4 regions of the Atlantibacter sp. genome follow, and region 4 is predicted to be linked to each of the others. Evidence: predicted binding sites of a transcription regulator. Region 4 holds the regulator's gene; each other region holds the start of a gene.
What was found. The regulator CRP, encoded in region 4, controls carbon source genes, mostly activating them, when cyclic AMP is high. The targets are predictions, from matches to a motif close to ATGTGANNNNNNTCACAT.

Region 1 (7,957 bases), on a different contig from region 4:
ACAGGTCGATCATGTGAGAAGAGAACAGCGGTTTGCCGGTGGCTGCGAAGTGTTTCTCACCCGCGTCCAGCAGACCGTCGATCCACGGCAGCAGTTTCTTCGCGCAGTGGTCAGTGTGCAGGATCACCGGCACACCGTAGTGTTCAGCCATCTGATGCACGTGATGCGCGCCAGAGATCGCGCCAAGAATCGCAGCCTGTTGGCCTTCTGCTTTCAGGCCTTTGCCCGCGATAAACGCAGCGCCGCCGTTAGAGAACTGAACAATGACCGGAGCTTTAACTTTTGCAGCGGTTTCGAGCACTGCGTTGATGGAATCGGTGCCTACACAGTTAACCGCTGGCAGAGCAAAGTTATTCTCTTTAGCCACCTGGAAGATTTTCTGTACGTCATCACCCGTGACTACGCCCGGTTTTACGAAATCAAAAATTTTAGACATGTTTAGGTTGTCCTGTATCGTCGACCATCTTTTACCCGTTGTCATTCGCGCCGCTGGCGTGATGGCTAAACCGGCGCATCCGAAACCGTAGCTTCAAATCAGCGCATCGTTTTGCCGCCTTCCTGCGACCTAAAATCCATTGGGTAGAAAAGTTATTTGAAAATCAGGCGGGTTTCCCCGCCTGTTCAACGCTTACTTCTTAGCACGCTCTTCGAGCATAGCTACGGCTGGAAGCACTTTGCCTTCCACGAACTCAAGGAATGCGCCGCCGCCAGTAGAGATGTAGGAAATTTTGTCGGAAATACCGAACAGATCGATGGCTGCCAGCGTGTCGCCGCCGCCTGCGATGGAGAACGCTTCGCTGTCTGCGATGGCGTTAGCCACGATTTCGGTACCTTTACGGAAGTTAGGGAATTCGAACACGCCAACCGGGCCGTTCCACAGAATGGTTTTGGCATTTTTCAGGATTTCAGCCAGTTTCTGTGCGGAAACGTCGCCGATATCCAGGATCTGTTCGCCATCTTTCACGTCAGCAACAGATTTCAGGGTCGCTTCAGCGGTCTCAGAGAACTCAGTTGCTACGCGAACATCGGTCGGAACCGGAATATCGCAGGTGCTCAGCAGGCGTTTAGCTTCATCTACCAGATCCGCTTCGTACAGGGATTTACCCACATTGTGCCCCTGGGCAGCCACAAAGGTGTTAGCGATGCCGCCGCCGACGATCAGCTGATCGGCGATTTTAGACAGTGAATCCAGTACGGTCAGTTTGGTAGAAACTTTAGAACCGCCAACGATAGCCACCATCGGGCGAGCCGGCTCTTTCAGGGCTTTACCCAGCGCTTCCAGTTCGTCTGCCAGCAGCGGGCCTGCGCAAGCCACATCGGCAAATTTGCCCACACCGTGGGTAGACGCCTGCGCGCGGTGCGCAGTACCGAATGCGTCCATCACAAACACGTCGCACAGCGCAGCGTATTTTTTCGCCAGCGTTTCGTCGTCTTTCTTCTCGCCTTTGTTAAAGCGAACGTTTTCCAGAACCACTAACTCGCCTTCAGCCACGTCTACGCCGTCCAGGTAGTCTTTAGCCAGACGGACCGGGTTGGAGAGTTTGTCTTTCAGGTAGTTAACAACGGGCAGCAGAGAGAATTCTTCGTTGTATTCACCTTCGGTCGGGCGACCCAGGTGAGAGGTTACCATCACTTTCGCGCCTTGTTTCAGGGCCATTTCGATGGTCGGCAGCGATGCGCGGATACGGGCATCAGAAGTCACTTTACCTTCTTTAACCGGCACGTTCAGATCGGCACGGATCAGTACGCGTTTACCTGCCAGATCCAGATCGGTCATCTTAATTACAGACATGGTGAATCCTCTCGTTGATTCTTAAAGTTTTGCAGGCACAAATTGCACCTTACCGGAAACCTTGAGCGGCCATCGCTAACGTCGTGTCGAGCATTCGGTTAGCAAAGCCCCATTCATTATCACACCAGACCAGCGTTTTGATCAGATGCGAACCGCTAACCCGCGTTTGAGTGCCATCAATAATAGCGCTGTGCGGATCGTGGTTAAAATCACTTGAGACCAACGGTAACTCCGTATAGTCAACTATACCACGAAATGTCTCTCGCGCCGCTTTTTGCAGCAACCCGTTGACTTCACAGGCTTTAACCGCTTTGTTCACCGTCACGCTTAAATCAATGGCAGTGACGTTAATCGTCGGCACACGAACGGCAATGGCCTCAAAACGGTCGTTAAATTTGGGGAAAATACGCGTAATCCCCGCCGCCAGCCGGGTATCCACCGGAATAATCGACTGGCTGGCCGCCCGCGTACGACGCAAATCTGAATGCCAGGAATCGATAACTTGTTGATCGTTCATGGCCGAGTGGATCGTCGTCACGGTCCCGGAATCAATATCAAAAGCTTCATCGAGCAGCTTGATCACCGGGATAATACAGTTGGTGGTGCATGAGGCGTTGGAGACAATACGATGCTCCGCCAGCAACGCGTCATGGTTGACGCCGTACACCACCGTGGCGTCTAAATCATTACCTCCGGGGTGGGAGAAAAGCACTTTTTTCGCCCCCGCCGCCAGATGGGCTTCGCCATCGGCGCGCGATCCGTAAACCCCGGTGCAGTCCAGCACCACATCAATACCCAGCTCACGCCAGGGCAAATCCTGAAGCTCACGGTGATGAAGAAGCCGGACCACATCATCACCAATCCAGAGTTGTTCACATTCCTGGCGAACATCCCAGGAAAAGCGTCCGTGCGTGGTGTCGTATTTTAACAAGTGCGCCATGCCCTCGGCATCGGCTAACTCGTTGATGGCCACCAGTGTGATTTCCGCACGACGCCCGGATTCGTATAACGCGCGAACCACGTTGCGCCCAATGCGCCCGAACCCGTTTACCGCAATGCGTAATGTCATATATCCCCTGCAAGGCATTCCAGGTGAGAGAAGTGGCTGACAGGGTAATGCAGCGACGTCACCAGGGGAATGCTTGCCGACCATAAACCCATGCCAACCGTTTATTTGTCGAGCGAAATACAAACTGAAACGCTTCAGCTAGGATAAGCGAAACGCGGAATAAAAGATATTCATCAGGCGTGAACAAAAACTGATATCTGATCTGCATCACACTTTCCTGCAAATCCGACCAGCAAATTATTCCAATCGCAGAATTATCGCTAAGCATTGCTGGATCTATTGTTTGTTCTGGCTCCCGTTTCCTGATTTATATCAGCAATTCATTTCTTGCGTCCTTATATTATCAGCCTCACGTCCGAGTCTCGGAGTAACCCGAATCCATGTCAAAAACATCTCTTACATCTTCACCCGCTTCCGGGGCGCGCTTTTACGCGTTACGTCTGCTTCCCGGCGACGAGGTACTAAGCCAGTTACGCGCATTTATTCAACACCATCAACTGCACGCCGCCTGGATTGCCGGGTGTACCGGCAGTATGACCGATGTCGCGCTGCGTTATGCGGGGCGGGAAGAAACCACCCAGCTGCGCGGCACCTGGGAGGTAATATCCCTGAGCGGGACGCTGGAACTTACCGGCGAGCATTTACATCTTTCTATTTCCGATCCACAAGGCGCGATGCTCGGCGGCCATATGATGCCTGGCTGCACCGTTCGCACTACGCTGGAAATTATTATCGGCGAGCTAACGGCGCTGACCTTTAGCCGCCAACCCTGTGAAATTTCCAGTTACGAAGAACTGGTCGTCCATCCCCGTTACTAATCTAACAAGAGGTCATTTTATGGCTCAGCGCCAATTTTCCAGTCAAACGCTGGCACTTATCGTTATCGCCATCGCCATCAACATGATCGGCGGGCAATTAATCAGCATGCTGAAATTGCCTATTTTCCTCGATTCCATCGGCACGCTGATCAGCGCCGTGCTGCTCGGCCCGTTAATCGGCATGCTGACCGGGCTTATCACTAACCTGATCTGGGGCCTGCTTACCGACCCCATCGCCGCAGCTTTCGCGCCGGTGGCGATGGTGATTGGCCTGGTGGCCGGATGGCTGGCGAAAGCAGGCTGGTTCCGCACCCTGCCGAAAGTGATCGTCAGCGGCGTGATCATCACCCTCGCCGTGACCGTGGTGGCGGTTCCTTTGCGTACCGCGTTGTTTGCGGGCGTGACCGGCAGCGGCGCTGATCTGTTCGTCGCCTGGATGCACTCGATGGGCCAGAACCTGGTGGAGTCTGTTGCTGTGACGGTGCTGGGTGCCAACCTGGTGGATAAAATCCTGACGGCGGTGATCGTCTGGATCCTGCTGCGCCAGCTTCCTCTGCGCACAACCCGCCACTTCCCGACCATGTCGGCTGTGCGGTAAATGCACCCGTTTACCTCATTAACGCTGTGGGCGTGGGCCGCTTGCGCCACGCTCCTGCTTCCCGCTGGCCTGGTTCTGACTATTTATAGCGCCACGGCGTTTGTCTCATTGCTGATGTTTAAGGCGACGCGCCCCAGGGCGCGATACGTCGCCTGGCTGATGTTTTCGCTGGGTGCGGGCTTATGGCTTGTTCACGGCGGTTGGCTAGCCGAGTGGATCAGCGGCCAGCCGCGCGATGCCCAACGTTGGGCAGACGCCACCACGCTGTGGTTGCGCATTCTGGCGATAGTCTCCACCTCACAACTGTGGATGGGATTTGTTCCGGCCCGCCAGTTTACCCGCGCCCTGTTCGCAAGCCGCCTGCCGCCGGGCATCGCCTATGTCTTTGCCGGGCCACTGCTGGTAGTGGAACAACTTAAGCGCCAGCTTACCAGCATCAACGAAGCACAACGGGCGCGCGGTGTGCCGCTTGATGGCCGCTGGCATCAGCGCTTGCGTGCCATTCCGGCGCTGATCGTTCCGCTGACCCATAATGCGTTGAATGATTTAGCGGTACGCGGCGCGGCGCTGGATATGCGTGGGTTTCGCCTGCATCCACGCCGCACTACGCTCTGGGCTCCTGCGGACAGCGCCCTTCAACGCATTGCGCGCTACGGGCTTATTGCTTTGATGTTTGCGCAAACGGGAGCCTGGCTATGGTTACGCTAGACGATTTTTGCTATTGCCCGCGCCATGCAACACAGCCCTCGGGCAGACTCAATTTCCACTATTCGCTGCCGGGAGTGGTGGCGATCTTCGGCGGCAACGGCAGCGGAAAAAGCACCCTCGCCCAACTGCTTGCCGGGTGGTATCCCGATTTTCTGCCCGGTGAAATCAGCGGCAAAGGCCAGTTGCTCGGTCAGCCCATCGGCCTACAATCTTTAGTCGAGCAATCGCCAACCGTGCAACTGGTGCAGCAATCCCCTGCCCTGCAACTTTCCGGCTGTACCTTTAGCGTGGAGGAAGAAGTGGCTTTCGGACCGGAAAACCTCTGTCTGACGGAACAGGAGATCCTGCAACGCATCGATGAGGCGTTGACGCTGACCGACTGCCAGGCGCTGCGCCATCGGCATCCTGCAACCTTGTCGGGCGGCGAATCCCAGCGCGTGGTGATCGCCAGCGCGCTGGCGATGCGGCCCCGCCTGCTGCTGCTGGATGAAGCCTTCAGTCGCTTAACACCGCAGGCGACCCGGCGGATATTAACGGTGCTTGCCGCATGGGCCCAGCAGCGGCAGGCGCTGATCGTGCTGTTTGAGCGCAACCGCCAGCCGTTTCTCGATTATTGCCAGGCATCCTGGCAACTGAAGGCAGGAGAGCTCACGCCGTTATGTTGAAGATAAACCAGATTGATTTTTCGTGGTCGAAAACAGCGCAATCCTGCCTCAACGCGCTATCGTTAGCGGTTGCGCCACAAGAAAGCGTCGCGCTGATCGGCGATAACGGCGCAGGCAAATCAACGTTGCTGCGTCTGATGGCTGGGTTACTTCAACCGACTCAGGGCGAGATCCACGTGCAGGGCGAATCGCTGGCGACACTGAAAGCCCGGCAACGCGCCCGGCTTATCGGCGTACTGTTTCAGGAAGCGGAACACCAGATCCTCCACAGCCAGGTTTATACCGAAGTGGCGTTTGGCTTACGATTGCAGAAACGGCCTGAAGCGGAAATACGCCAGCGTACCGAAGCGGCCCTGGCGCTATGCGGGCTGGAGAAAATCGCGCAGGCGCACCCGCTGGATTTGCATGTGGCGCAACGCCGGATGGTGGCGGTTGCCAGTCTGGAAGCCATGGCGCCGCCGCTGATTTTACTGGATGAACCGAGCCGGGATTTTGACGCGTATTGGCTGGCCATTTTCGAGCGCTGGCTCACGGGCTGTAAACGGCGCGGTGATACCATCGTCGCCATCAGCCATGATTACGATTTCGCACGCCGCCACTTTCCGCGCGTGGTCCGGCTCAGCGAGGGGCGAATCAGCCAGGACGGCTCGCCGGAACAGCTTCTGGTTAACGCATAAAAAAGGGCCGCATCAGCGGCCCTCATATTTTACTCTGGCGAATTACAGAATCGCTTTCGCCTGTTTCACCACGTTTTCCACGGTGAAGCCGAACTCTTCAAACAGCTGCTCTGCCGGAGCAGACTCACCGAAGGTGGTCATGCCGACAACGGCGCCGTTCAGGCCGACGTATTTGTACCAGTAGTCAGCGATACCCGCTTCAACCGCCACACGCGCAGCAACCGCTTTCGGGAGCACAGATTCACGGTACGCCGCATCCTGCTTCTCGAACGCGTCGGTAGACGGCATGGAAACCACGCGCGCCTTCACGCCTTCCGCTGACAGTTGATCCCATGCCGCTACAGCCAGTTCAACTTCAGAACCGGTGGCGATCAGGATCAGCTGCGGCTGGCCGTCGCAATCTTTCAGTACGTAACCGCCACGGGCGATGTCTGCCAGTTGCTGTTCAGTACGCTCCTGCTGCGCCAGGTTCTGACGGGAAAGGATCAGCGCGGTCGGGCCGTCCTGACGCTCAACGCCGTATTTCCACGCCACTGCGGATTCCACCTGGTCACACGGACGCCATGTGGACATGTTCGGGGTCACGCGCAGAGAAGCGGTCTGCTCTACCGGCTGGTGGGTCGGGCCGTCTTCACCCAGGCCGATGGAGTCATGGGTATAAACCATCACCTGGCGCTGTTTCATCAGGGCCGCCATACGCACCGCGTTACGGGCGTATTCCACGAACATCAGGAAGGTGGAGGTGTACGGCAGGAAGCCGCCGTGCAGGGCGATACCGTTGGCGATAGCGGTCATACCGAATTCGCGCACGCCGTAGTGGATGTAGTTACCGGCAGTGTCTTCGTTAATCGCTTTCGAGCCGGACCAGATCGTCAGGTTGGACGGGGCCAGGTCAGCAGAGCCGCCGAGGAATTCCGGCAACAGCGGGCCAAAGGCTTCGATGGCGTTCTGGGACGCTTTACGGCTGGCGATTTTCGCCGGGTTAGCCTGCAGCTTAGCGATAAATTCGTTGGCTTTCGCGTCGAAATCAGCCGGCATTTCGCCTTTCATACGACGGGTAAACTCAGCAGCCTGCTCCGGGAAGGCTTTCGCGTAGGCAGCGAATTTCTCATTCCATGCGGATTCTTTTGCGGCTCCGGCTTCTTTCGCATCCCACTGGGCATAGATGTCAGACGGGATTTCAAAGGCAGCGTGTTTCCAGCCAAGCGCTTCGCGGGTCAGCGCCACTTCTGCGTCGCCCAGCGGGGCACCGTGGGAGTCATGCGTACCGGCTTTGTTCGGTGAACCGAAGCCGATAACGGTTTTGCACATCAGCAGGGACGGCTTGTCGGTCACCGCGCGGGCTTCTTCCACGGCGCGTTTGATCGCGTCCGCATCGTGACCGTCAACGCCGCGCACCACGTGCCAGCCGTAGGCTTCAAAGCGTTTTGCGGTATCGTCGGTAAACCAGCCTTCCACGTGGCCGTCGATGGAGATGCCGTTGTCGTCATAGAACGCCACCAGCTTGCCGAGCTTCAGGGTACCGGCCAGGGAGCACACCTCGTGGGAGATGCCTTCCATCATGCAGCCGTCGCCCATAAAGGCGTAAGTAAAGTGGTCGACAATGTCGTGGCCCGGACGGTTGAACTGC
Region 2 (7,957 bases), on a different contig from region 4:
TTCACCTTTGATCAGTGGGGTGTGGAATTGGGTAAACAGCTGGCCAACCGTATTCTGCCGGAGCTGAACGATAACAGCGATATTAGCAGCCACGACAGTTCTACCAATGGCTTAATTAACCGCTATAAATCCTGGCGCGGATAATTAGCGATAACGTTAAAAAATCCGGCGTAATGCCGGTTTTTTTTATCGGATTTATCCCGTTGCCGCAGGTTTATTTAAACAATAGCCGCTGAGGTTTATCTGAAAATAAATTCAGCCACGTATGAAGGAAGAAGGTAATTTAGGATTAACCGGAGGCTTTGTTTTGACTTGTTATTTTTAACTACTTGCTTTTAAAGTTTATTTATTAATTTTCCCGGTGCTTTTCTCCCGCGTTGTTTAATTGTCCGAAAGCCGTCCGGCTATTTCCCCATCACGTCAAATCCCCGTGTCAGGTTATGTATACTCGGTAGCGCCTGGATAATTCAGGTATATCTCCATTCATTCAATGAAAGGAACCTGGTATGAAGAAAATAACCTACGGCGTATTTGCCGTGTCTCTGCTTGCCGCATCGTCTGCTTTCGCCGCTTCGGTGGAAGTGGGTGAAGCGGCGGGTAGTGCCGCGACATCGGTCTCAGCAGGCACCTCTACTGCGACCAGCGCCAGTACGGTTGGTTCGGTAGTCGGTGTGGCGCTTGCCGCAACGGGCGGAGGCGACGGTTCAAACACCGGAACCACGACAACCACCACAACCAGTACCACCCAGTAACGTAACGGGTGTTTTAACCATAACCACACTGCGGTGTGGTTATTTTGACCCTGGGGAAACGCGTGAAGCGAGTCGCGATCATTACAGTTTGCCTGCTGCTGCAGGCGTGTTCTGCCAATCTCACCGGCATGGGTAAGTCACTCTGGCACAGCGTGACGGGGCAAGACGGCGTCACGCTCACCGATGACGAAATCCACAATATGCCTTATGCCAGCCAGTACATGACGCTTAACAACGGCCCGCAGCTGTTTGTGGTGCTCGCCTTCTCGGAAGACGGGCAGCAGAAATGGGTGACGCAGGATCAGGCCATGTTGATTACCCAACACGGACGGCTGGTTAAAACCACCGGATTGAGTGACAACCTGCTCCAGGTGAGCAATCTGGACGCCGACCCGTTGAAGGCACCGGGGCAAATCCGCGACGGCGCAGGCTGGACGCGGGTGATGGGCTGGACCGAGCATCAGCAGGCGCGTTACGCCACCGCGCGCTCGCAGTTTCGCTGGCAGGGCAGCGACAGCCTGAAAACCGGCAGCGATATCACCCCCGTTCGGGTACTGGAAGAGACGGTGACGACCGATCGCACAAGCTGGCGCAACCGCTACTGGATCGACAGCGACGGGCAGATCCGCCGCTCTGAACAGTGGCTCGGAGCCGACTATTACCCGGTTACTACGCAACTCATCAAGGCGGCGAAATCATGAGAATGCTTCCTTTCACCGCCCTCATTCTGAGCCTGTTAAGCCAGAGTCTCCACGCGGCGGGTACGGTGACAGTACATCGCACCGACAGCGGCGAGACGTTGAAAATTGAGGATGCCCAACGCTTATCGGATGTGGTCACCCAACCCGCGCTGGCGCACAGCTGGTGGCCCGGTGCCGTGATTGGCGTCACCGGGAAAACCCGTGATCAACAGGCACGCCATCAGCAGTTACTGTCTCGCCTGGCCTCTCTTGCCGCCCAGGAATCGGGCGAAGACGCTGCGGCTATCCGCCAGGTTCAACAGCAAATGGCGGCAATCAAGGTTACCGATCGCCAGTTTGTCGATCTCGATCCCGACACTCTGAGAGTAAAGACCGCTGCCAATAAGCCGCTGGCAGGAGAATACACCCTGTGGGCCGGGAAGATGCCCGACCATATCACGCTGTACGGCCTGGTCAGCGGCGCGGGGAAAAAACCGTTCACGCCGGGCAAAAGCGTGGCGGAGTACCTCGACGAAACCGCGTTGCTCAGCGGTGCGGAGCGCAGTGTGGTTTGGGTGATTTACCCGAACGGACGGGTGCAAAAAGCGCCGGTGGCGTACTGGAACCAACGCCACGTCGAGCCTGCGCCGGGCAGCGCTATTTTAGTCGGCTTTTCGGAGCGGCTGTTTTCATCGGCGTATGACAACCTCAACGCGCAACTTGTTGATTCCCTGACGCATCGGATACCGCAATGATAAAAAAACGCTACCTGTATAGCCTCGTGGCGCTGGCCGTGGCGTCGACGTGCCAGGCAGAAACCTGGCCTGCGCCGGTTGGCCCGTCGCAATCGGATTTCGGCGGCGTGGGCCTGATGCAAACGCCCACGGCGCGGATGGCGCGCGAAGGCGAACTGAGCCTCAACTATCGCGATAACGATCAGTACCGCTATTACTCCGCCTCGGTGCAACTGTTCCCGTGGCTGGAAACCACGTTGCGCTATACCGATGCCCGCACCCGGCGCTACAGCGGCGTCGAGGCGTTCTCCGGCGATCAGACATACAAAGATAAAGCTTTCGATCTCAAACTGCGGCTGTGGGAAGAGAGTTACTGGATGCCGCAGGTTGCCGTCGGCGCGCGGGATATCGGCGGGACCGGGCTGTTCGATGCTGAATACATCGTGGCGAATAAAGCCTGGGGGCCGTTTGATTTCTCGCTGGGATTAGGCTGGGGCTATCTGGGCACCAGCGGCAACGTCAAAAACCCGTTCTGTTCGTACAGCGATAAATACTGCGTGCGCGACAACAGCTATAACAAAGCCGGTTCGGTAGATGCAGGCCAGATGTTCCACGGCCCGGCGTCGCTGTTTGGCGGGGTGGAGTATCAAACGCCGTGGCAGCCGCTGCGCCTGAAGCTGGAATATGAAGGCAATAACTACACCCAGGACTTCGCCGGTAAGCTTGAACAGAAGAGCAAGTTTAACGTCGGCGCTATTTATCGCGCCACCGATTGGGCCGACGTTAACCTGAGCTATGAGCGCGGCAACACCTTTATGTTCGGCGTCACGCTGCGTACCAATTTCAACGACCTGCGACCACGCTATAACGATAACCGCCGCCCGGAATACCAGCCGGAGCCGCAGGAAGCGATTATCCAGCACAGCGTGGCGGCCAACCAGTTGACCCTGTTGAAATACAACGCCGGGTTGAACGACCCGCAGATCCAGACCCAGGGCGATACGCTGTACGTCACTGGCGAGCAGGTGAAATACCGCGACTCGCAGGAGGGCATTGCGCGCGCCAACCGGATCGTGATGAACGATCTGCCCGACGGCATCCGTACCATCCGCGTCACCGAGACGCGCGCCAAAATGCCGCAGGTCACCACTGAAACCGACGTCGCCAGCCTGCAACGTCACCTTGAAGGCGAGCCGTTAGGCCAGGAAACCGCGCTGGCGCAAAAACGTATTGAACCGGTAACGTTGGAGAACCCGGAGCAGGGCTGGTATATCGAGCCATCGCGCTTTAGTTTCCACCTCGACCCGGTGTTGAATCAGTCCATCGGCGGGCCAGAGAGTTTTTATATGTACCAGGTGGGCGTGATGGGCACCGCCGACTGGTGGGTCACCGACCATCTGCTGACCACCGGTAGCCTGTTCGCCAACATCGCCAACAACTACGACAAATTTAACTACACCAATCCACCGAAGGATTCGTCCCTGCCGCGCGTGCGTACCCACGTGCGCGAGTACGTAGAAAACGATGTCTACGTGAACAACCTGCAAGCCAACTATTTCCAGTATTTCGGCAACGGTTTTTACGGCCAGGTTTACGGCGGCTATCTGGAAACCATGTACGGCGGCGCAGGGGCGGAAGTGCTGTATCGCCCGGTGGACAGCAACTGGGCCTTCGGCCTGGACGCCAACTACGTCAAACAGCGTGACTGGCGCAGCGCGCAGGACATGATGAAATTCACCGACTACAGCGTGAAAACCGGTCACCTGTCTGCGTACTGGACGCCGCCGTTTGCCCAGGACGTGTTAATCAAAGCCAGCGTCGGGCAGTATCTGGCCGGGGATAAGGGCGGTACGCTGGAAGTGTCCAAACGCTTCGACAGCGGCGTGGTGGTGGGCGGCTATGCTACCCTCACTAACGTTTCACCGGATGAATACGGGGAAGGGGACTTCACCAAAGGCGTGTACGTGTCCGTGCCGCTCGATCTGTTCTCGTCTGGCCCGACGCGCAGCCGCGCAGCTATCGGCTGGACACCGCTCACCCGCGACGGCGGGCAGATGCTGGGCCGTAAGTTCGATCTCTACAGCATGACCAGCGATCGCAGCGTCAACTTCCGCTGATTATTGCCGCCGCGCGCCCTGGGTTTCATACGCAGGCGCGCTGGCTGCTGGTTAAAACATAAGCAAATAAAACTAGATCTGGATCACATTTCTGACGTATAACGATTCCTCACTCCTGAGATGAGGACGCTGTTATGTCCACGCTATCCGCTTCGTCACGCGCGCGCGGGGAATGGGTCTCTTCCATCCTGCAAACGGTGCTGAATCTTGGCTTACTCAGCCTGGGCCTGATCCTGGTTATCTTTCTCGGAAAAGAGACCCTGCATCTGGCCGATGTGCTCTTCTCGCCCATTCAGGCCAGCAAATACGAGCTGGTGGAAGGGCTGGTGGTTTACTTCCTCTATTTCGAATTCATCGCCCTGATCGTGAAGTATTTTCAGTCTGGCTACCACTTCCCGCTGCGCTATTTCATCTACATCGGCATCACCGCCATTGTGCGGTTGATCATCGTCGATCATAAATCGCCGATGGATGTGCTGATCTATTCCGGCGCGATCCTGCTGTTAGTGATCACGTTGTGGCTGTGCAACTCAAAACGGCTGAAACGCGAATAAAAATGGCGGCCCGAAGGCCGCCGAAGGGAGTCACAGATAAGGAAAATCACAACGGCAATTGAGGATAACAACAGTGGCATATAACGATGAAACTTAGCCTTTCACGCCCCCCGCCGTCAGCCCACTGACCAGCCAGCGCTGGGCCAGCAGGAACACCAGGGTAATCGGGATAGCGGAAAGTACCGCAGCCGCAGCAAAGTCGCCCCACAGGTAGTTTTGCGGGTTGAGGTATTGCTGCATGCCCACGGCCAGGGTGTAGCTATTTACATCACGTAACAGCAGCGACGCCACCGGCACTTCGGTAATGGCGGCGATAAACGACAGAATAAACACCACCGCCAGAATCGGCACCGACAGCGGCAACAACACTAAGCGGAACGCCTGCCACGGCGTTGCGCCATCCAGCGCGGCGGCTTCTTCCAGCGAACCGTCGATGGTTTCGAAATAGCCTTTGATCGTCCAGACGTGCAGCGCAATGCCGCCGAGATAAGCGAAAATCACCCCGCCGTGGGTATTCAGGCCGATAAACGGAATGTACTGGCCGAGGCGATCGAACAACGCATACAGCGCCACCAGCGACAGTACCGCCGGGAACATCTGGAAAATCAGCATACCTTTCAGCAGGGTAGCCTTGCCGGGAAAACGCATACGGGCAAAAGCGTAGGCGCAAGTGGTGGAAAGCGCCACTATGCCGATTGCAGTAATGCCGGCGATTTTCACCGAGTTCCACAGCCACAGCAGGACCGGGAACGGCGGCGGCGTGACGCTGCCGTTGGCATGAACCACGTCAAAGCCCAGCGCCAGCTTCCAGTGTTCCCAGGAAATTTGCTCCGGGATCAGGCTGCCGGTGGCGAAGTTGCCCGAGCGCAGCGAGATCGCCACCACCATCAACAGCGGGAACATAATGGCGGCGATAAACATCAGCAGTAACAAGTGCGTGATAAACAGACGCAGCTTTTGAGATTTCGGTTGAACCATAGCCATGTGTCGTCTCCTTAATCAAACTTGATGCGCGTGGCTTTGAGGTTAACAATCGCGAGCGCGCCCACCAGCAGGAAGATCAGCGTGGCGATAGCGGCTGCGAGGCCGAAATCCTGACCGCCGCCGCCTTCAAAGGCGATGCGGTAGGTGTAACTCACTAACAGATCGGTATAGCCTGCCGGTGTGGTGGTGCCGAGACGGTCCGGTCCGCCGTTGGTTAGCAGCAGGATCAGCACGAAGTTATTAAAGTTGAACGCAAAGCTGGCGATCATTAACGGCGTTAGCGGCTTGAGCAGCAGCGGGAACGTGATTTTAAAGAAATTCTGGAACGGCGTCGCGCCATCCATCGCCGACGCTTCATAGAGATCGTCGGGAATCGCCTTCAGCAGACCCATGCACAGGATCATCATGTACGGATAACCCAGCCAAGTGTTCACGATGATAATCATGGCGCGGGCGGTGGTAGGGTCGGTAAACCAGGCGGGGCGGATGCCGAATACCGCACTGAGCATCATGTTGATTTCACCGAAGCTCTGATTGAACAACCCTTTGAAAATCAGAATCGAGATAAACGACGGCACCGCATAAGGCAGGATCAGCAGTACCCGATAAATCGCTTTGCCTTTCAGCGCTTCCCACTGCACTACGCAGGCCAACACCATACCGACCGCTACGGTCAGCACCACCGTCAACACCGAGAACACCACCGTCCACACAAAGATAGCAAAGAACGGTTTCTGAATGCCTTCGTCGGTAAAGACGCGCATAAAGTTATCCCAGCCGGTAGTCACCGTGTAGCCAGGACTGAGTTTTTCGCTGCCCCAACTGCCATCGGCGTTCAACGCCTGATAGAAGCCCACATCGGCATTCGGTGCGTATACCGCGCCGCTTTGGTTGTTGGTCAGCTTGCCGTCTTTCGCCAGCGTGTACAGCGGGCGCGTGCCCGAGAACTGGCGTAATGAACTCATCACCAGTTGGCTTTCATCTGGCAGTTCGGCGGTGATCTGGGTCAGCGCCTGACGGTTTTGGGTAATGATGCGCAGCGTGGCACGTTCACCGCTCGGCAGCGCGTCGGTTTCATTCAGTTTCAGGGTCTGCTCGCCGCCAAAGGTAAAGGCGTCGGAGACGTAGTTTTTGCCGCTTTCGCCATCGGTGAGCGCGAGCCGCCATTTTTCGTTATCCGGGTAAAGGCCGAAGCTGAAGGTTTTCCCCGCCTGGTACTGGCGGTCCATTAACACCTGCTGCGCGCGCTCGAACGTGAGCTGGTTGGTGCTGCTGTAGTTGGTAAACGCGATAGCGATGGTGCAGATCAGCGGGAACAGTACAAACAGCCCCATGCCGGCGAGGCCAGGGTAGACGTAGCGCCATGCGTAAGCGCGGCGGTTAGCGAAGATGTACAGGCCAACGGAGCTTAAGATCAGCGTCACGATGGCGAACAGATATTCCCCCTGGGCATACATCAATACCACAAGATAACCCACCATCAGGCCGAGCAGGGCGACGGCTGTCCACTTCAGCTTATCGCTTTGCCACCAGGGTCTCTTTTTAACTACATCCATGGGGTTTCCTTTTACAACGTATTTAATCGGCAAATCAACGCGGGCGGCGCAGGGCCACCCGCGATTGCTTCTTACTTGGCGATACGGCCCTGTGCGTCTTTCATCGCTTCATCCACAGTCTGACGGCCGCTAACGGCGTTGATGACCGCAGTACGAACGGCATACCAGAAGGCGGACATCTGTGGAATGTTCGGCATGATTTCGCCTGTCTCAGCGTTCGCCATGGTGGCGGCGATGCGCGGATCTTTCGCCAACTGCTCCTGGTAGGATTTCAGCGCCACGGCGCCCAGCGGTTTATCCTTATTCACTGCCGCCAGACCTTCGTCAGTCAGCAAGTAGTTTTCCAGGAACTCTTTCGCCAGTTCTTTGTTCGGGCTGGCGGCGTTGATACCGGCGCTCAGCACCCCAACGAACGGTTTCGACGGCTTGCCTTTGAAGGTCGGCAGCTGTGCGACGCCGTAGTTGATTTTGCTCTTATCGATGTTGGTCCACGCCCACGGACCGTTGATGGTCATGGCGGTTTCGCCTTTGTTAAAGGCGGCTTCTGCGATGGAGTAATCGGTATCGGCGTTCATCTGTT
Region 3 (7,957 bases), on a different contig from region 4:
ATTTGCAGATCCGCGATGCCGATACCCTGCTGGCGCTGACGCCACAGAGCCAGCGCGCCGTGGTGCTGATGGCGGCATGGCTCGGCCAGGCGCGCCTGATTGATAATCTGACGGTCGATCTGGCGTAACGGAACGGGGATAGACAGCGTTTATAAAACGGGCAATACTGCCTGGGTAAAATTCCTGGAGCGGGCGTCCCCGCTCTGACAGCGTTGGTGTTAACAGGGTTAAATTTATGATTCGTACAATGTTGCAGGGCAAACTGCATCGCGTCAAAGTGACTCAGGCAGACTTGCACTATGAAGGTTCCTGCGCCATTGATCAGGATTTTCTTGAAGCGGCTGGCATTCTGGAATACGAAGCCATCGATATTTATAACGTGACCAACGGTAAGCGTTTTTCTACTTACGCCATTTCCGGCGAGCGCGGTTCGAAAATCATCTCCGTTAACGGGGCGGCGGCGCACTGCGCCGATGTGGGCGATATTTTGATTATTGCCAGCTACGTCACCATGCCGGATGAGCAGGCCCGCAGCTGGCAGCCGAAAGTGGCGTACTTTGACGGCGATAACGAGATGAAACGCACCGCCAAAGCGGTTCCGGTTCAGGTTGCCTGATGTTTTTGCGCCCGTTCGCGGGCGCTATTACCCCTGCGGCTGATTACTGATCAAGCGCGCCATATCCTCCAGCGAATCGGTTCTCAGAATATACAGCCGCTTCAGCAAGTATGGGTTATCCCCCGGTTTCACCTTCCCTTTCACCGTCGTTACCGCTAAATGAAAACCGGCATCATGGGCCGCTTTAACCGCCTTCTGGTCGTAACCGCCAAACGGGTACGAGAGATACAGCACGTGGGGGTTGAATTGCGCCAGCGCCCGGCGCGAACGCTCAAAATCAAACAGAATATTGTGATAGCTGCGGCTAAGCATAATCGGGTGGCGTAAGCCATCAATGCGGTGCAAAAAGTGGGTATGCGACTGAATATCAAACACGTCCTGAATGGATTGCAGTTCCGCCAGGCTCATGAACTGTAGAAATTTCGGGTCCCATTTTTGCGGATGGCGCTTGATGCGCGAAGAGATAATAAACGCCGTGGCGGTAAATCCGTACTGCTTCAGCACCGGATACGCATAGCGTGACACCGACTTCAGGCCATCGTCGAAGGTGATCGCCACCGCTCTGGCGGGCAAATTCATACGGTTATTCACGTAGCCCTCAAGCTGGTACAGCGAGAGCGTGGTATAGCCCATGTCGCGCAGCCAGGTCATCTGGTTGCTGAAGGCGCGCACCGACGTGGTGGTGGACGTATGGCGAAAACGGGTATTCTCTTCGTCGCGCAGGATATGGTGCCAGGTCAGCACCGGAATACCGTTGTCTTCCTGGGCGTCGAGGCTGCTCACCCACGCCAGCCGGTTGCCGATGCGGATCTGAAACCAGGTTTGGTTAAGCCGATCTTTGAGTTTAGAAATAATCGGATAACGCAGATTCTCCGCCAGGATGCCCAGCGGTTCGCTCTTATTGTCTGGCTCGTTATACAGCGTGACGGCTTGCCAGGTGAGCAGGTTCTGATTGCTGAGCGGCTTGTGTAGATCCCCCAGCCGATCCTGAATCCGCAGTTTGCCCTGTACCGGTTTCAGATGCTGTTTATCAATAAACCCGGTGCCAAAACCAAAGCTGAACTCGTAGTAATCGGCGTCGGTCGGCACGACCGCCAGCACCTGGCCCTGCTCGATTCTGCCAACGGAAATCACCCGGTTGCCAATATGCGCCCAGATATCCGCATCTTCCGTGGTTTGCATATAGCGCGGCGGATTAAACGTCGGATTCACCAGGATCGCCCCGGCTGGCGCGGCCAGTAACAGCACAAAGCAGAAAATCAGGCGAGGCAGCATAGTTAACCGAAGCGGAGAGAAAGTTTCGCTTATTTTGACAAAAAGTGCCTTTCACACCAAGCGGTAAACCGCAGGTTATGCATGATGCAGTAACACGAAGGGGGGATTTTTTTGCTGCTGGTGCCAGAGACTGCTCACGCCGTCGCCGCCGCGCTCGACGATGGTATGGCGAAAGGCGCGACTGCTTAAGCAGAAACGCAGCGGATAAAGTTCGCCAAGAAGGTGGGCGGTGACGCCGGAAATCACTTCACAATTATCGTGCTTGTGGCTCATCAGTGCAGCAACGCGATACGGCGCGCCGCCATTGCAGTCGGTGAGAAAAATCACCCCGTCGCCTGAGTCTGCATGATGAAGCGCATCGCACATCATTCGGCTAAGCATGTTAGTACCAATACCATGCCAGTAGTTCACCACCCGGCACTGCGGAATGTGGCCAAAGCGTTTTTCCAGGTGTTCCAGTATGCATTGCGCCTTGTCGTCATGACAGGCGATGACCCATCCCAGCATTCGCAGCCCCCTATCCAAAAGAGGTAGTTTAGCGAAGTGACGAGCTGCTGTTGTGATACGAATCATGGGAAAATAAAAGGCCCTCAAAATGAGAGCCTCGTTTTACTTTCAGAAGTAACGCGATCAGGTGCGCAAGCCGCGTCCGCGCTGGATTAAGTACCAGCACAGCATATAAAACGCCAGGATAAATACCACCAGTACGCCCATCGTAAAGCCGAGCGGCACATCGTTAATGCCCAGGAAGCCGTAACGGAAGCCGCTGATCATATACACGATGGGGTTGAGGTGAGACAGCGCCTGCCAGAACGGCGGCAGCAGCGTCAGGGAATAAAACACCCCGCCCAGATAGGTTAGCGGCGTCAGTACAAAGGTCGGGATCAGGCTGATGTCGTCAAACGTAGTGGCGAAAACGGCATTCAGCAGCCCCGCCAGCGAGAACAATATGGCGGTAAACAGCAGCGTTACACCGACAAACAGCCACGAATGCACCTGAAACGGCACGAAAAACAGCGAGATAGCGGTCACCAGAATACCAACGCACAAACCGCGCGCCACGCCGCCGCCGACGTAACCAATAATGATCACATGGGTCGGCACCGGTGCCACCAGCAACTCTTCGATGTTGCGCTGGAATTTGGCGCTAAAAAACGATGACGCCACGTTGGCGTAGGCGTTGGTGATCACCGCCATCATGATCAGCCCGGGGACGATAAACTGCATATAGGTAAAGCCATGCATTTCGCCGATGCGCGAGCCGATCAGGTTGCCGAAGATAATAAAATAGAGCGTCATGGTGATGACGGGCGGAACCAGCGTCTGGATCCAGATGCGCATAAAACGGTGGATCTCTTTGGTCCAGATACTTTTCAGCGCCACCCAATACAGCTGCATCATGCGTGGTCTCCTTGCTTTTCATTCACCAGAGTTACGAACAGTTCCTCCAGGCGGTTGGCTTTATTACGCATACTCAGGATCTGAATGCCCTGTGCGGTCAGTTGGTTAAAGACGCTGTTGATGCCCTGCTCGCGCAGCACTTCCACCTCCAGCGTTGAGGTATCCACCAGGCGGTACTGGTAGCCTTCCAGCTTCGGCAGCGGGCTTTTCGGTGCTAAATCGAGGATAAACGTTTCTGATTTCAGCTTGGACAGCAGTGATTTCATCGAGGTGTTTTCCACCAGTTCACCGCGCTGGATAATGCCGATATTGCGGCACAGCATCTCCGCTTCTTCCAGGTAGTGGGTAGTGAGGATAATGGTGGTGCCTTTGTCGTTGAGATCCTTGAGAAACCCCCACATCGACCGGCGCAGTTCGATATCCACCCCGGCGGTAGGTTCGTCGAGGATCAGCAGTTTCGGCTCATGCATCAACGCGCGGGCAATCATCAAACGGCGCTTCATCCCGCCGGACAACATCCGCGCACGTTCATTGCGTTTTTCCCACAGATCGAGCTGGTTGAGGTACTTTTCGCTGCGCTCAATGGCCTCTTTGCGCTCAACGCCGTAGTAACCCGCCTGGTTAACCACAATCTGCTGCACCGTTTCGAACGGGTTGAAGTTGAATTCCTGTGGCACCAGGCCCAGCTGGCGTTTGGCGTTGACCACGTCTTTTTCGAGGTCATAACCAAACACCCTCACGCGGCCCGAGGTCTTGTTCACCAGCGAGCTCACTATCCCTATGGTGGTAGATTTACCAGCGCCGTTCGGGCCAAGCAGTGCGTAGAAATCCCCCGCCTCTACCTGTAAGTCAATGCCACGTAAGGCTTTCACGCCGCCGGGATAGGTTTTTTTTAATCCTTCCAGTTCCAATGCAATTGTCATGGATATACAGTTACCTTGTATCGCACAAAAGTTATGGTGTTTAAAAAATAATTGAGTTGCCTTATATTACATTAACGCAATCCCACGGTTACAGGTTGTTAACCTAAATGAAAGACATCGATACACTCATCAGCAATAACGCTCACTGGTCCAAAATGCTGGTGAACGAAGATCCTGGTTTTTTTGAACGCCTTTCTCAAGCGCAAAAGCCGCGCTTTCTGTGGATCGGCTGCTCTGATAGCCGCGTTCCCGCCGAACGGTTAACCGGCCTTGAGCCGGGCGAACTGTTTGTTCACCGTAACGTCGCCAACCTGGTGATCCATACCGATCTCAACTGCCTGTCAGTGGTTCAGTATGCGGTGGATGTGCTTGAAGTTGAACACATTATTATTTGTGGGCACTACGGCTGCGGCGGCGTACAGGCAGCGGTTGAAAATCCTGAATTGGGCCTGATCAACAACTGGCTGTTGCACATCCGCGATATCTGGTTCAAACACAGCTCTCTGTTGGGCGAAATCCCTCAGGAACGCCGTCTGGATACGCTGTGTGAACTGAACGTGATGGAACAAGTGTACAACCTTGGGCACTCCACCATCATGCAATCTGCGTGGAAACGCGGACAGAAAGTCACTATCCACGGTTGGGCTTACGGTATTCATGATGGCCTGCTGCGCGATCTGGACGTGACCGCTACCAGCCGTGAAACGCTGGAGCAGCGTTATCGCAACGGCATCTGCAACTTAACGCAGACGCACACCAGCCATAAATAACACCAAAGGGGCCGCGGCCCCTTTGTTTATTCGTCCAGCAGAACGACTTTGCCAATGTATGGCAGGTGGCGATAGCGCTGGGCATAATCGATGCCGTACCCCACCACGAATTCATCGGGGATGGAGAAGCCGATAAACTCCACTTTCACATCCACTTCACGACGCGACGGCTTATCCAGCAGCGTACAGATCGCCAGTGATTTCGGCTCACGCAGGCTTAAGATCTCGCGCACTTTCGACAGGGTGTTCCCGGAGTCGATAATGTCTTCCACGATCAATACGTCTTTGCCGCGAATATCTTCATCCAGATCTTTTAAGATTTTCACATCGCGGGTAGAGGACATGCCGCTGCCGTAGCTCGATGCGGTCATAAAATCGACTTCATGCCCGACCTGCACTTCACGGCACAAATCGGCCATAAACATAAACGAACCGCGCAGCAGACCCACCAGTACCATCTCACTTCCGCTGTCGCGGTAGTGTTCGGTAATCTGACGCCCCAGTTCAACAATACGCGCTTTAATCTCCGCTTCGGAGATCATCACTTCAACAGTATGTTTCATATCACTAACCATATGATTTAAAAGCTAAATCATTAAATGCCGACGCGTTTTCCGCCAACACTAATTCGTAAGGCAGGCAGTATAACAGTAATTAGCGCGTCGGGACCTATTCTGAAAAAAAGCTCTTTTTGTGATTAAGATCACACATGTTAATAACTATAATTACTTGCTACTAAAAAATTAAGAGTGTGATTATGGCGGAAACAAAACATAAACAATCATCACTAATCGTGGTGTTAACAGCCCTGTTCGCAGCATTGTGCGGGCTGTATTTACTGATTGGCGGGGTGTGGTTAGTCACATTAGGCGGTTCCTGGTACTACCCGATAGCGGGCCTGGTAATGCTGGGCGTTGCCTGGCTGCTGTGGCGCGGTAAACAATCGGCGCTATGGCTGTACGCGGCGCTACTGCTTGCCACCATGCTGTGGTCAATCTGGGAAGTCGGCTTCGACTTCTGGGCATTGACCCCACGTTGCGACATCCTGGTATTCTTCGGCATCTGGCTGATCCTGCCGTTTGTCTGGCGAAAACTGCCGGTGATATCGCGCCCTGCTCTCCCCTCAATGATGGTGACGCTGATTATCACCGCCGGTATTCTCGGATGGGCCATTTTTAACGATCCGCAAGAGATCAATGGCACGCTGAAAACCGATGCGGCGGCAGCCACCACTGCGGCTCCGGCGATCCCGGACGGCGACTGGCCTGCCTATGGTCGTAACCAGGAAGGGCAACGCTTCTCTCCGCTTAAACAAATTAACGCGGATAACGTTCATGAGTTGAAAGAAGCCTGGACCTTCCAGACCCGTGATGTGAAATTGCCGACCGACCCGGGCGAAATCACCAACGAGGTTACGCCGATTAAAGTGGGCGACACGCTGTACCTGTGCAGCGCGCACCAGCGTCTGTTCGCGCTGGATGCGGCGACCGGTAAAGAAAAATGGCATTTCGATCCACAGCTGAACGCCAATCCGTCGTTCCAGCATGTGACCTGCCGTGGCGTGTCTTATCATGAAGCGCGCGCCGATACCGTCAGCCCGGACGTGGTGGCAGACTGTCCGCGTCGTATCATCCTGCCGGTGAACGATGGCCGCCTGTTCGCCATTAATGCCGACAACGGTAAGCTGTGCGAATCCTTTGCCAACAAAGGCATTCTCAATCTGCAAACCAACCAGCCGGTGACCACGCCGGGCATGTATGAGCCGACGTCGCCGCCGATTGTGACCGATAAAATTATCGTGATTGCCGGCGCGGTGACCGATAACTACTCGACTCGCGAGCCGTCTGGCGTTATTCGTGGTTTCGATGTGAATACCGGCGATCTGGTATGGGCGTTCGATCCGGGTGCCAAAGACCCGAATGCTATCCCGTCGGATGAGCATCACTTCACGCTGAACTCCCCGAATTCCTGGGCGCCTGCCGCCTACGATGCGCAACTGGACCTGGTCTATCTGCCAATGGGCGTTTCCACGCCGGATATCTGGGGTGGTAACCGCACCGAAGATCAGGAGCGTTACGCCAGCTCGATTGTGGCGCTGAACGCATCCACCGGTAAGCTGGCCTGGTCTTATCAAACCGTTCACCACGATCTGTGGGATATGGATATGCCTTCCCAGCCGACGCTGGCGGATATCACTGATAAGAATGGCAACCTAGTTCCGGTGATCTACGCGCCGGCGAAAACCGGTAACATCTTCGTGCTGGACCGCCGTGACGGCAAACTGGTGGTGCCTGCGCCGGAAAAACCGGTCCCGCAAGGCCCGGCGAAAGGTGACCGCCTCTCCCCGACTCAGCCGTTCTCTGAGCTGAGCTTCCGTCCGACTAAAGATCTGAGCGGCGCGGATATGTGGGGCGCGACCATGTTCGACCAGTTGGTGTGCCGCGTGATGTTCCATCAACTGCGCTACGAAGGGATTTTCACCCCGCCATCTGAGCAAGGTACGCTGGTGTTCCCGGGTAACCTGGGGATGTTTGAATGGGGCGGTATTTCCGTCGATCAGAGCCGTCAGGTGGCGATTGCTAACCCGATTGCGCTGCCGTTCGTGTCGAAACTGATGCCGCGCGGCCCGGATAACCCGATGGAGCCGTCCGATCCGCCGCATGCCGCAAGCGGCCAGGAAACCGGTATTCAGCCGCAGTACGGCGTGCCATTCGGCGTGACCCTGAACCCGTTCCTGTCGCCGTTTGGTCTGCCGTGTAAGCAACCTGCCTGGGGTTACATCTCCGCGCTGGATCTGAAGACCAACGAAGTGGTGTGGAAAAAACGTATCGGGACGCCGCGCGACAGCCTACCGTTCTCACTGCCATTCCCGCTGCCGTTTAACCTCGGGATGCCGATGCTCGGCGGGCCGATTTCCACCGCCGGTAACGTGCTGTTTGTTGGCGCAACCGCAGATAACTATCTGCGCGCTT
Region 4 (7,957 bases):
TTTATGCATATTTTGTGCTTATATTTTCAATTAAGATTTTGCATAAACGGATGGGCATAAGATGGCAAATGAACAGACTGCAATTACCCGGGCGACTTTTGACGACGTTATTCTGCCAGTCTATGCACCGGCTGAGTTTATCCCGGTAAAAGGGCAGGGCAGCCGCGTATGGGATCAGCAGGGTAAAGAGTACGTTGATTTTGCCGGCGGGATTGCGGTCACGGCGCTGGGTCACTGCCATCCGGCGCTGGTGGAGGCATTAAAAAACCAGGGCGAAACGCTGTGGCACACCAGCAACGTGTTTACCAATGAACCAGCGCTGCGCCTGGGTCGCAAAATTATCAACGCGACCTTTGCCGAGCGCGTACTGTTTATGAACTCGGGCACCGAAGCCAATGAGACCGCGTTCAAACTGGCGCGCTATTACGCCTCTACCCGCCACAGCCCGTATAAAACCAAAATCATCGCCTTCCATAACGCTTTCCATGGCCGTTCGCTGTTTACCGTGTCGGTCGGCGGGCAGCCGAAATATTCTGACGGCTTCGGCCCGAAACCGGCAGATATTATCCACGTGCCGTTTAACGATCTGCATGCGGTGGAAGCAGTGATTGACGATCACACCTGCGCCATTGTGGTGGAGCCGATTCAGGGCGAAGGCGGCGTGACGGCGGCGACCCCGGAATTCTTAAAGGGCCTGCGCGAGTTGTGCGACAAACATCAGGCGCTGTTGGTGTTTGATGAAGTGCAGTGCGGCATGGGCCGTACCGGCGATCTGTTCGCTTACATGCATTACGGCGTGACGCCGGATATCCTCACCAGCGCCAAAGCCCTGGGCGGCGGTTTCCCGATCAGTGCAATGTTGACCACTCAGGATATCGCCTCGGCGTTCCATGTAGGCTCTCACGGCTCCACTTACGGCGGCAACCCGTTAGCCTGTGCGGTAGCCGGCGCGGCGTTCGATATCATCAATACCCCGGATGTACTGGCTGGCGTGAACCAAAAACGTGCCCAGTTCGTGAAGCATCTTGAGCAAATTGACGCGCAGTACGACGTGTTCAGCGACATTCGCGGCATGGGGCTACTGATTGGCGCCGAGCTTAAACCGCAGTACAAAGGCCGTGCGCGTGAGTTTTTGCACGCGGCGGCAGAAGCGGGCGTGATGGTGCTGAACGCTGGCCCGGATGTGATGCGCTTCGCGCCATCGCTGGTGGTTGAAAGTGCCGATATCGATGAAGGCATGACGCGCTTCGCGCAGGCCGTTGCGAAAGTCAGTCGTTAACCGCTTTCGGATTATTGAGCCGCCGGTTTAGCCAGATCCCATGATGCGGCCGCTGACGCCATGCTACTGACGAAATGGTGTGCATGGTGTCGAGATGGCCGAGTATCCGCTGGAGATGCTGTTCCAGCACGCTTAACGGCCCCTGAGACAGGGCTTCCGGCATATCCAGGATCACCGCGTCTTTGGTTTCCCCCGGCTCGTCATATTCCAGCCGCTGCTGGCAGCGCTGGAGCGCAATTTCGCAGGACTGCAAATAGCGCTGCGCCAGGTCACGCGTCAGCATGGTGTGTTCCCGCGCCATAGTGGTCATCGCATTAATATGCTCGACGATAAACTGGCTGTGGGTCACCCACAGCTTCATCTCTTCCAGATAGCGGGTATTGAATCCCGGTTCCTGCATCGCCTGGTTCAGCGAATTGTACAACGCGTTATGCGCCTGGTTGACCAGCATGCGCTGCCAGGCCAGCGGCGTAGGTTGCGGGTCGTCACTGAGGATCAAGCGTATCGCTTTCTGGTCTGCCTCCAGCGCATCGTGAGCGTTTTTACGCAGCAGGCCGCTTTGCCACTGGGGCCACAACCACACCATGCCGCCAAAGGCGATCAGGCAGCCAATCAAGGTATCAATCAGTCTCGGCAGAATATACTGCTCCCCGCTCAGGGAGAGCAGTTGCAGGCTATACACCGCCGTGACGGTAAAGCCGATAGTCGCCCAGCCGTAATTTTTGCGGATGATGAGATAGCTCACGATGGTGATGACCAACATCGCCAGCAGGGTGTAGCCATCGGCAACGTGATAGTGCAGAGTGATCCCGGCGATGATAAGCCCGGCCATGGTGCCGCCCGCTCGGTGGAGAATACGCACCCGCGTGGCGCCGTAGCCGTTCTGGGTCACGAACATCACGGTCATTAAAATCCAGTAGGGTTTCGGTAGGTGCAGGGCGCTACCCACCAGGCTGGCAATGCTCAGCATCACCGCGATACGGGCGGAACTGCGCAGGGCGGTGGACTTCAATGACAGATAGCTTTTCAACGCGCGCAGCACGGGCAGGCGGCGCTGCTTATCTTCCATCAGATCGCGCGAATACAGTGGACGCTGGGATTTCAGCACTCTGGCGATACGGCTGAAATGGTATTCGCAGAACTGTCCCACCGGGTTATCGGGGTGCTGGCGGGCAATTTTTTCCAGCGCGCCAATCTGCTTATCCATTTCAAAGCGCTTCGGGTAACGGTGATACAGGATATCGTCGGCGCGTTCCCGCAGGCGGGCCGCCACCGTCTGGGCATTCCAGCGGATCACCGCCTCGGCGTGGCTTTCGCGCACCAGTTTCTGCACCTCTTCGGGCTGATGCAGGCTGACGGAAATATGCTCCTGCAAATCCAGCGCGATCTGGAAAGTGCGCAGCAGGCGTTTATAGCCGTGATGCTTACCGGTCGACAGCATATGTAGCTGCTGATAACACTGGGTAATCAAGTCGACGGTTTTTTGCTGGCGTGCCAGCAGCGGCGGCAACGCGCTTTGCGGATCGGTATGCTGGGTCAGCAGGCTGTATTTGGCTTCGCAATATTCCGCCAACTGGCGGTACAGCAGGCTCAGGGTTTCGCGCAGCGGCTGTTCGCGCCACACCCAGAACCAGAACCAGTTAAACAGCCCATACCACAGCGTGCCCAAGGCATACAGCAGCAGCGGCTCCCACATCGGCATATAGCCCGCCAGGCTGAGTGTGAATATCGCTGCAATAAGCGACGCCGGGAGCAGGCGAGCATGAAGCGGACTGATTTCCGCCGTTACGCCCAGGATCAGCGCCAGCCCGGAGAGCGCCAGTGGCAGCGGCACGGCGTTAAGCAGCAGTAACTGCATCGCCAGGCTGCTGAGCGCGAACAGTGACCCGCCAATAACCAGGCGTTTAAAGAAGCGCTTGTGCGGGGTGTCCAGGCCAGCGATGTTGCAGCAGGCGGGAACGAGGGAGAACAGGAGACCTTGTTGCAGATGGCCCAGAACCAGACCCACCGCCACAGGCAAACACAACACCAGGGTTTGACGAAGTGCGTAGTTGATTTCGGGGTGGTAGATCAGGCGTCGCCACATGGGTGAGATCGGATGAGACGGCGTGTTGCCACGCCGTTTCGCAGGGTTTAGCGGGTACCGTAAACCACAATGGTCTTACCGTGGGCGGAGATCAGGTTTTGATCTTCAAGCATTTTCAAAATGCGGCCAACGGTTTCGCGGGAGCAGCCGACGATCTGGCCGATCTCCTGACGGGTAATTTTGATCTGCATACCATCCGGGTGGGTCATGGCATCCGGCTGTTTGGCCAGATTCAGCAGCGTTTGTGCGATGCGGCCAGTGACATCAAGGAAGGCGAGGTTGCCCACTTTCTCTGACGTCACCTGCAGACGGCGCGCCATCTGCGAAGACAGACGCATCAGGATGTCAGGGTTAACCTGAATCAGCTGACGGAATTTTTTATAAGAGATTTCTGCCACTTCACACGCCGTTTTGGCGCGAACCCAGGCACTGCGTTCCTGACCTTCTTCGAACAATCCCAGTTCGCCGATGAAATCGCCCTGATTCAGATAAGAGAGGATCATTTCCTTGCCCTCTTCATCTTTAATCAGCACTGCCACGGAGCCTTTAACGATGTAATACAACGTTTCCGCCTTTTCACCCTGGTGAATCAGCGTGCTCTTCGATGGGTACTTATGAATATGGCAATGAGACAAGAACCATTCGAGAGTCGGGTCTGTTTGCGGTTTGCCAAGCACCATGCGCGGTTATCCTCTGTTTTAAGCTGACTCCAGAGAGCAACAATAATAACCCTCTGGGTTTTTGCAATCGTCTCTTCTCCTGGCCGGAGAAGGGGCCTTTAACGTCCTGTGGCCTGTAATAGGTGTGGTCGTATGCACACATGCATTACATCAATGTATCGCTGTAGCATCCGACTGTTTTAGCATAGCTTTACGTGAGTGTCTCCTATTGTCTCGTTTCAGCTTGACCTGGCTCTCATCCGTTGCGCGTTTTGTTACAGCCGCGTAATCTGTCAGTAATTTTGAAACACTGGAGTAACCAAAATGCAGGCAAGAGTGAAGTGGGTAGAAGGGTTAACTTTTCTCGGTGAGTCCGCCTCAGGACACCAGGTTTTAATGGACGGCAACTCCGGTGACAAAGCGCCCAGCCCGATGGAAATGGTATTAATGGCGGCGGGCGGTTGCAGCGCCATTGATGTGGTGTCGATCCTTCAGAAAGGACGTCATGACATCACCGACTGCGAGGTGAAATTGACCTCCGAGCGCCGTGAAGAAGCGCCGCGCTACTTTACCCACATCAACCTGCATTTCATCGTGACCGGTAAAGCGTTAAAAGACGCGGCGGTGTCCCGTGCGGTAGATCTGTCGGCAGAGAAATATTGTTCAGTCGCCTTGATGCTGGAAAAAGCGGTGAACGTCACCCATTCCTACGAAGTGATTGAAGGATAAGTGCTTAATAAGGCGGCGTTGCCGCCTTAAATTTTTCGCCCTTCCATGATTCTTTTTACCAGCGGCAGCATGATCAGCTCCATCGCCAACCCCATTTTCCCGCCTGGCACCACTAATGTATTGATGTGGGAAATGAATGAGCCCTGCAACATGGCCAGCAGCCAGGGGAAATCGATCCCTTCCAGGTTCCTGAAGTGAATCACCACCAGGCTCTCATCCAGCGAAGGAATTGCCTTCGCGGCAAACGGGTTTGATGTATCAACGGTGGGGACACGCTGGAAGTTAATATGGGTACGCGAGAACTGCGGCGTGATGAAGTTGATGTAGTCTTCCATCGAACGCACGACCGAATCCATCACCGCTTCACGGGAGTGCCCGCGTTCGCTGGTGTCACGGATGAGCTTCTGGATCCATTCCAGGTTGACGATCGGCACCACGCCCACCAGCAAATTCACATGGCGCGCGACATCATGATGGGGCGTCACCACGCCGCCATGCAACCCTTCGTAAAACAGCACGTCCGTGGGTTCGGGCAACGGTTGCCAGGGGGTAAAAGTACCCGGTACCTGGTTCCAGGGTACGGCTTCGTCATAGGTATGCAGATATTTACGCGATTGCCCGGTACCGGTTTGCCCGTACTGATTAAAAGTCTGTTCCAGCAGGCCAAAGTCGTTGGCCTCCGGCCCGAAATAGCTGATGTGCCTGCCCACGTCGCGCGCTTTGCGGATCGCCATATCCATTTCAGGGCGGGTATAGCGATGAAAGCTGTCCCCTTCCACTTCAGCGGCATGCAGGTTGAGCTGGGCGAAAATCTTACGAAAGGCGAGGCTGGTGGTGGTGGTCCCGGCCCCGCTGGAGCCGGTAACGGCGATGATCGGATGTTGGGCAGACATAGCGGAACAACTCCTTAGGGTAGCGACGTGAAAATAAGACCCGTGCAAGGCGAATGAGTTCTGGCGGTCTGATCTGCCGCCAGTGGTTTTTATTGTTCAGCGAGCGGTCTTACCCCCGAAACTGATCGCGCGGCATGATGTTGACCGTTTCATGCAGTTCCGACCACACCAGAACCGCGTCGCCGCGTTCCAGTTGGTGCTTTACCTGAGAGACTTTATCGCTGAGCGAGCGTTCATGTTCACCATAATCGGTGCCTTCCCGCAAGACAAAAGCTTCAATGAGGTTTTCAAGCGTTTCCGGGTCGAGGGATTGCCAGGGAATAATCATGGTTTATCCAGATAAGGTGTGAGCCAGTCGGGAATGCGCGCTTCAAGCCACATTTTCGGACGCAGGGCGGTACCGCCTACGAATCCCACGTGCCCGCCATATTCGGTCAACTGGTATTCGATATTGGCCGGTAGCTGGGCGATATCTGGGATAACGTGGCTATCCATAAACGGGTCGTCCTGCGCATGAATGATAAGTGTAGGCTGGGTAATCGACGCCAGCAGCGGCATCGCGCTACAGCGCCGGTAATAATCGATGGCGTCGTCAAAACCGTGGGCTTTTGAGGTGATCAAATCGTCGAATTCACGCAGGCGGCGGATCCCTTTCAACTGGGCTATATCTACCGGCAGCGTACCCGGATAAGCCAGCAGCTTGCGCGAGGCATTGGCCTTAAGCAAATTCAACAGGTAGTGCTGATAGACCCGGGAAAAGCCTTTTTCCATATGGTAGCAGCAATGTTCCAGCACAAACGGCGCGGAGACAATCACCGCCGCGTTGACCGGCAGTTGTGGATACTTCGCCAACATGCAGCCCAGCATATTGCCGCCGAGAGAAAAACCTACCGCCGCGGTGGGCTGCTCGCCAAACTGTTGCGCGACCCACTCCAGAAACCAGCGGCCGTCTTCGGTTTCGCCGGAATGGTAAATGCGGTGCATGCGATTCGGTTCACCGCTGCATCCCCGGAAATGCATTACCACCCCCAGCCAGCCGCGGGCTTTCGCCGCCTGGATCAGTCCGTGGGCGTAAGGGCTGTTCAGGCTGCCTTCCAGACCGTGGAAAATCACCAGCCGGGGTTTATGGCGCGCCTGTTCTGGATCTTCGCTCCAGGCCAGATCGACAAAATCGCCATCGGGCGTATCCAGCCGCTGCCATACCGGGGTGAACTGGAGCCGCCGCCGCAGGATGCGCGGCAGCATGGTTTGCAGATGAGGATTGCGCACGCCCGGCATAGGCCGAAAATGGCGCGACGTCTCTTCGTTCTCGGTTAAATCCGCAGGAGTAATTTCAGCCATAGCACAGGTTCATCGTGAGTATTCGCCCTTCCCGTGATGCTGGCCGAAGAAGGGCATCGGTGATTATGGCTCCTGAAGCAGTTGCTCCAACTGCTCCTGAGCGTCCAGCCATTCCATTTCGCAGTTTTCCAGGTCGCCTTTGGTTTTGGCCTGGCGTTGCAGGCAGTCCGTTAAATCGGCCTTACGGCTTTGATCGTATAACGTGCTGTCGCCAAGCTGTTCTTCCACATCGGCAAGCTGCTGCTGGAGTTTTTCCATCAGCTTTTCGAGACGCATAATCTCTTTGCGCAGCGGCTGCGTCAGGGTGCGCAGCTCTGCCTCACGGCGCTTCTGATCTTTACGCGATTGGGCGCTGTTGGCGTTGTCTTTTGCGGCTTCTGCCGGCTGGCTTTCCTGCTTTTGCAGGTCGCTTAACCACTTCTGGTAATCTTCCAGATCGCCGTCGAAGGCTTCCACTTTGCCGTCATGCACCAGATACAGGTCATCGGTGGTAGAACGCAGTAAATGGCGGTCGTGCGAGACCACCACCAGCGCGCCTTCAAATTCAATCAGCGCATCGGTCAATGCCTGGCGCATATCCAGATCGAGGTGGTTGGTCGGTTCATCAAGCAGCAGCAGGTTAGGGCGCTGCCAGACGATCAGCGCCAGCACCAGGCGCGCTTTTTCGCCGCCGGAGAAGCGTTCGGTATTCTCGCTAACCTTATCGCCCTGGAAACCGAATCCGCCGAGGTAATCGCGCAGCTGCTGTTCCAGTTCACGCGGTGCAATACGCGCCAGGTGCTGGAGCGGCGACTCGTCGGCACGCAAAAACTCCAACTGGTGCTGGGCGAAGTAACCCAGCTTGATACCTTTCGCCAGACCGATTTCGCCCTGCATCGGAGCCAGTTCGCCCGCCAGCAGTTTGATCAGCGTTGATTTACCCGCGCCGTTACGGCCCAGCAAACCGATGCGCGAGCCCGGCACCAGGTTG

Region 1: a site for CRP is predicted at 3,057-3,074, ahead of epd (erythrose-4-phosphate dehydrogenase). Genes of this name have one in related genera too.
Region 2: a site for CRP is predicted at 4,355-4,372, ahead of psiE (phosphate-starvation-inducible protein PsiE). Genes of this name have one in related genera too.
Region 3: a site for CRP is predicted at 5,677-5,694, ahead of hpt (hypoxanthine phosphoribosyltransferase). Genes of this name have one in related genera too.

What each region holds. Positions count from the first base shown of each region.
Region 1 is NZ_DAMBQK010000004.1:125,864-133,820, reverse strand. It holds gene fbaA (class II fructose-bisphosphate aldolase) at 1-436, opposite strand, end outside; gene pgk (phosphoglycerate kinase) at 629-1,792, opposite strand; gene epd (erythrose-4-phosphate dehydrogenase) at 1,842-2,861, opposite strand; gene RT120_RS06035 (DNA-binding protein) at 3,242-3,679, shown strand; gene RT120_RS06030 (ECF transporter S component) at 3,699-4,277, shown strand; gene RT120_RS06025 (energy-coupling factor transporter transmembrane component T) at 4,278-4,985, shown strand; gene RT120_RS06020 (ABC transporter ATP-binding protein) at 4,973-5,650, shown strand; gene RT120_RS06015 (energy-coupling factor ABC transporter ATP-binding protein) at 5,644-6,327, shown strand; gene tkt (transketolase) at 6,370-7,957, opposite strand, start outside.
Region 2 is NZ_DAMBQK010000008.1:19,398-27,354, forward strand. It holds gene pgi (glucose-6-phosphate isomerase) at 1-144, shown strand, start outside; gene yjbE (exopolysaccharide production protein YjbE) at 507-752, shown strand; gene RT120_RS09485 (YjbF family lipoprotein) at 815-1,453, shown strand; gene RT120_RS09490 (capsule biosynthesis GfcC family protein) at 1,450-2,187, shown strand; gene RT120_RS09495 (YjbH domain-containing protein) at 2,187-4,283, shown strand; gene psiE (phosphate-starvation-inducible protein PsiE) at 4,418-4,837, shown strand; gene malG (maltose ABC transporter permease MalG) at 4,931-5,821, opposite strand; gene malF (maltose ABC transporter permease MalF) at 5,833-7,377, opposite strand; gene malE (maltose/maltodextrin ABC transporter substrate-binding protein MalE) at 7,449-7,957, opposite strand, start outside.
Region 3 is NZ_DAMBQK010000025.1:53,912-61,868, forward strand. It holds gene panC (pantoate--beta-alanine ligase) at 1-128, shown strand, start outside; gene panD (aspartate 1-decarboxylase) at 236-616, shown strand; gene RT120_RS18470 (polysaccharide deacetylase family protein) at 644-1,891, opposite strand; gene RT120_RS18475 (PTS sugar transporter subunit IIA) at 1,967-2,398, opposite strand; gene RT120_RS18480 (ABC transporter permease) at 2,522-3,292, opposite strand; gene RT120_RS18485 (ABC transporter ATP-binding protein) at 3,289-4,215, opposite strand; gene can (carbonate dehydratase) at 4,323-4,985, shown strand; gene hpt (hypoxanthine phosphoribosyltransferase) at 5,012-5,548, opposite strand; gene RT120_RS18500 (glucose/quinate/shikimate family membrane-bound PQQ-dependent dehydrogenase) at 5,743-7,957, shown strand, end outside.
Region 4 is NZ_DAMBQK010000007.1:11,264-19,220, reverse strand. It holds gene RT120_RS08670 (aspartate aminotransferase family protein) at 62-1,279, shown strand; gene RT120_RS08665 (YccS/YhfK family putative transporter) at 1,269-3,365, opposite strand; gene crp (cAMP-activated global transcriptional regulator CRP) at 3,413-4,045, opposite strand; gene RT120_RS08655 (OsmC family protein) at 4,349-4,753, shown strand; gene RT120_RS08650 (phosphoribulokinase) at 4,780-5,646, opposite strand; gene RT120_RS08645 (YheU family protein) at 5,756-5,974, opposite strand; gene RT120_RS08640 (hydrolase) at 5,971-6,987, opposite strand; gene RT120_RS08635 (ABC transporter ATP-binding protein) at 7,051-7,957, opposite strand, start outside.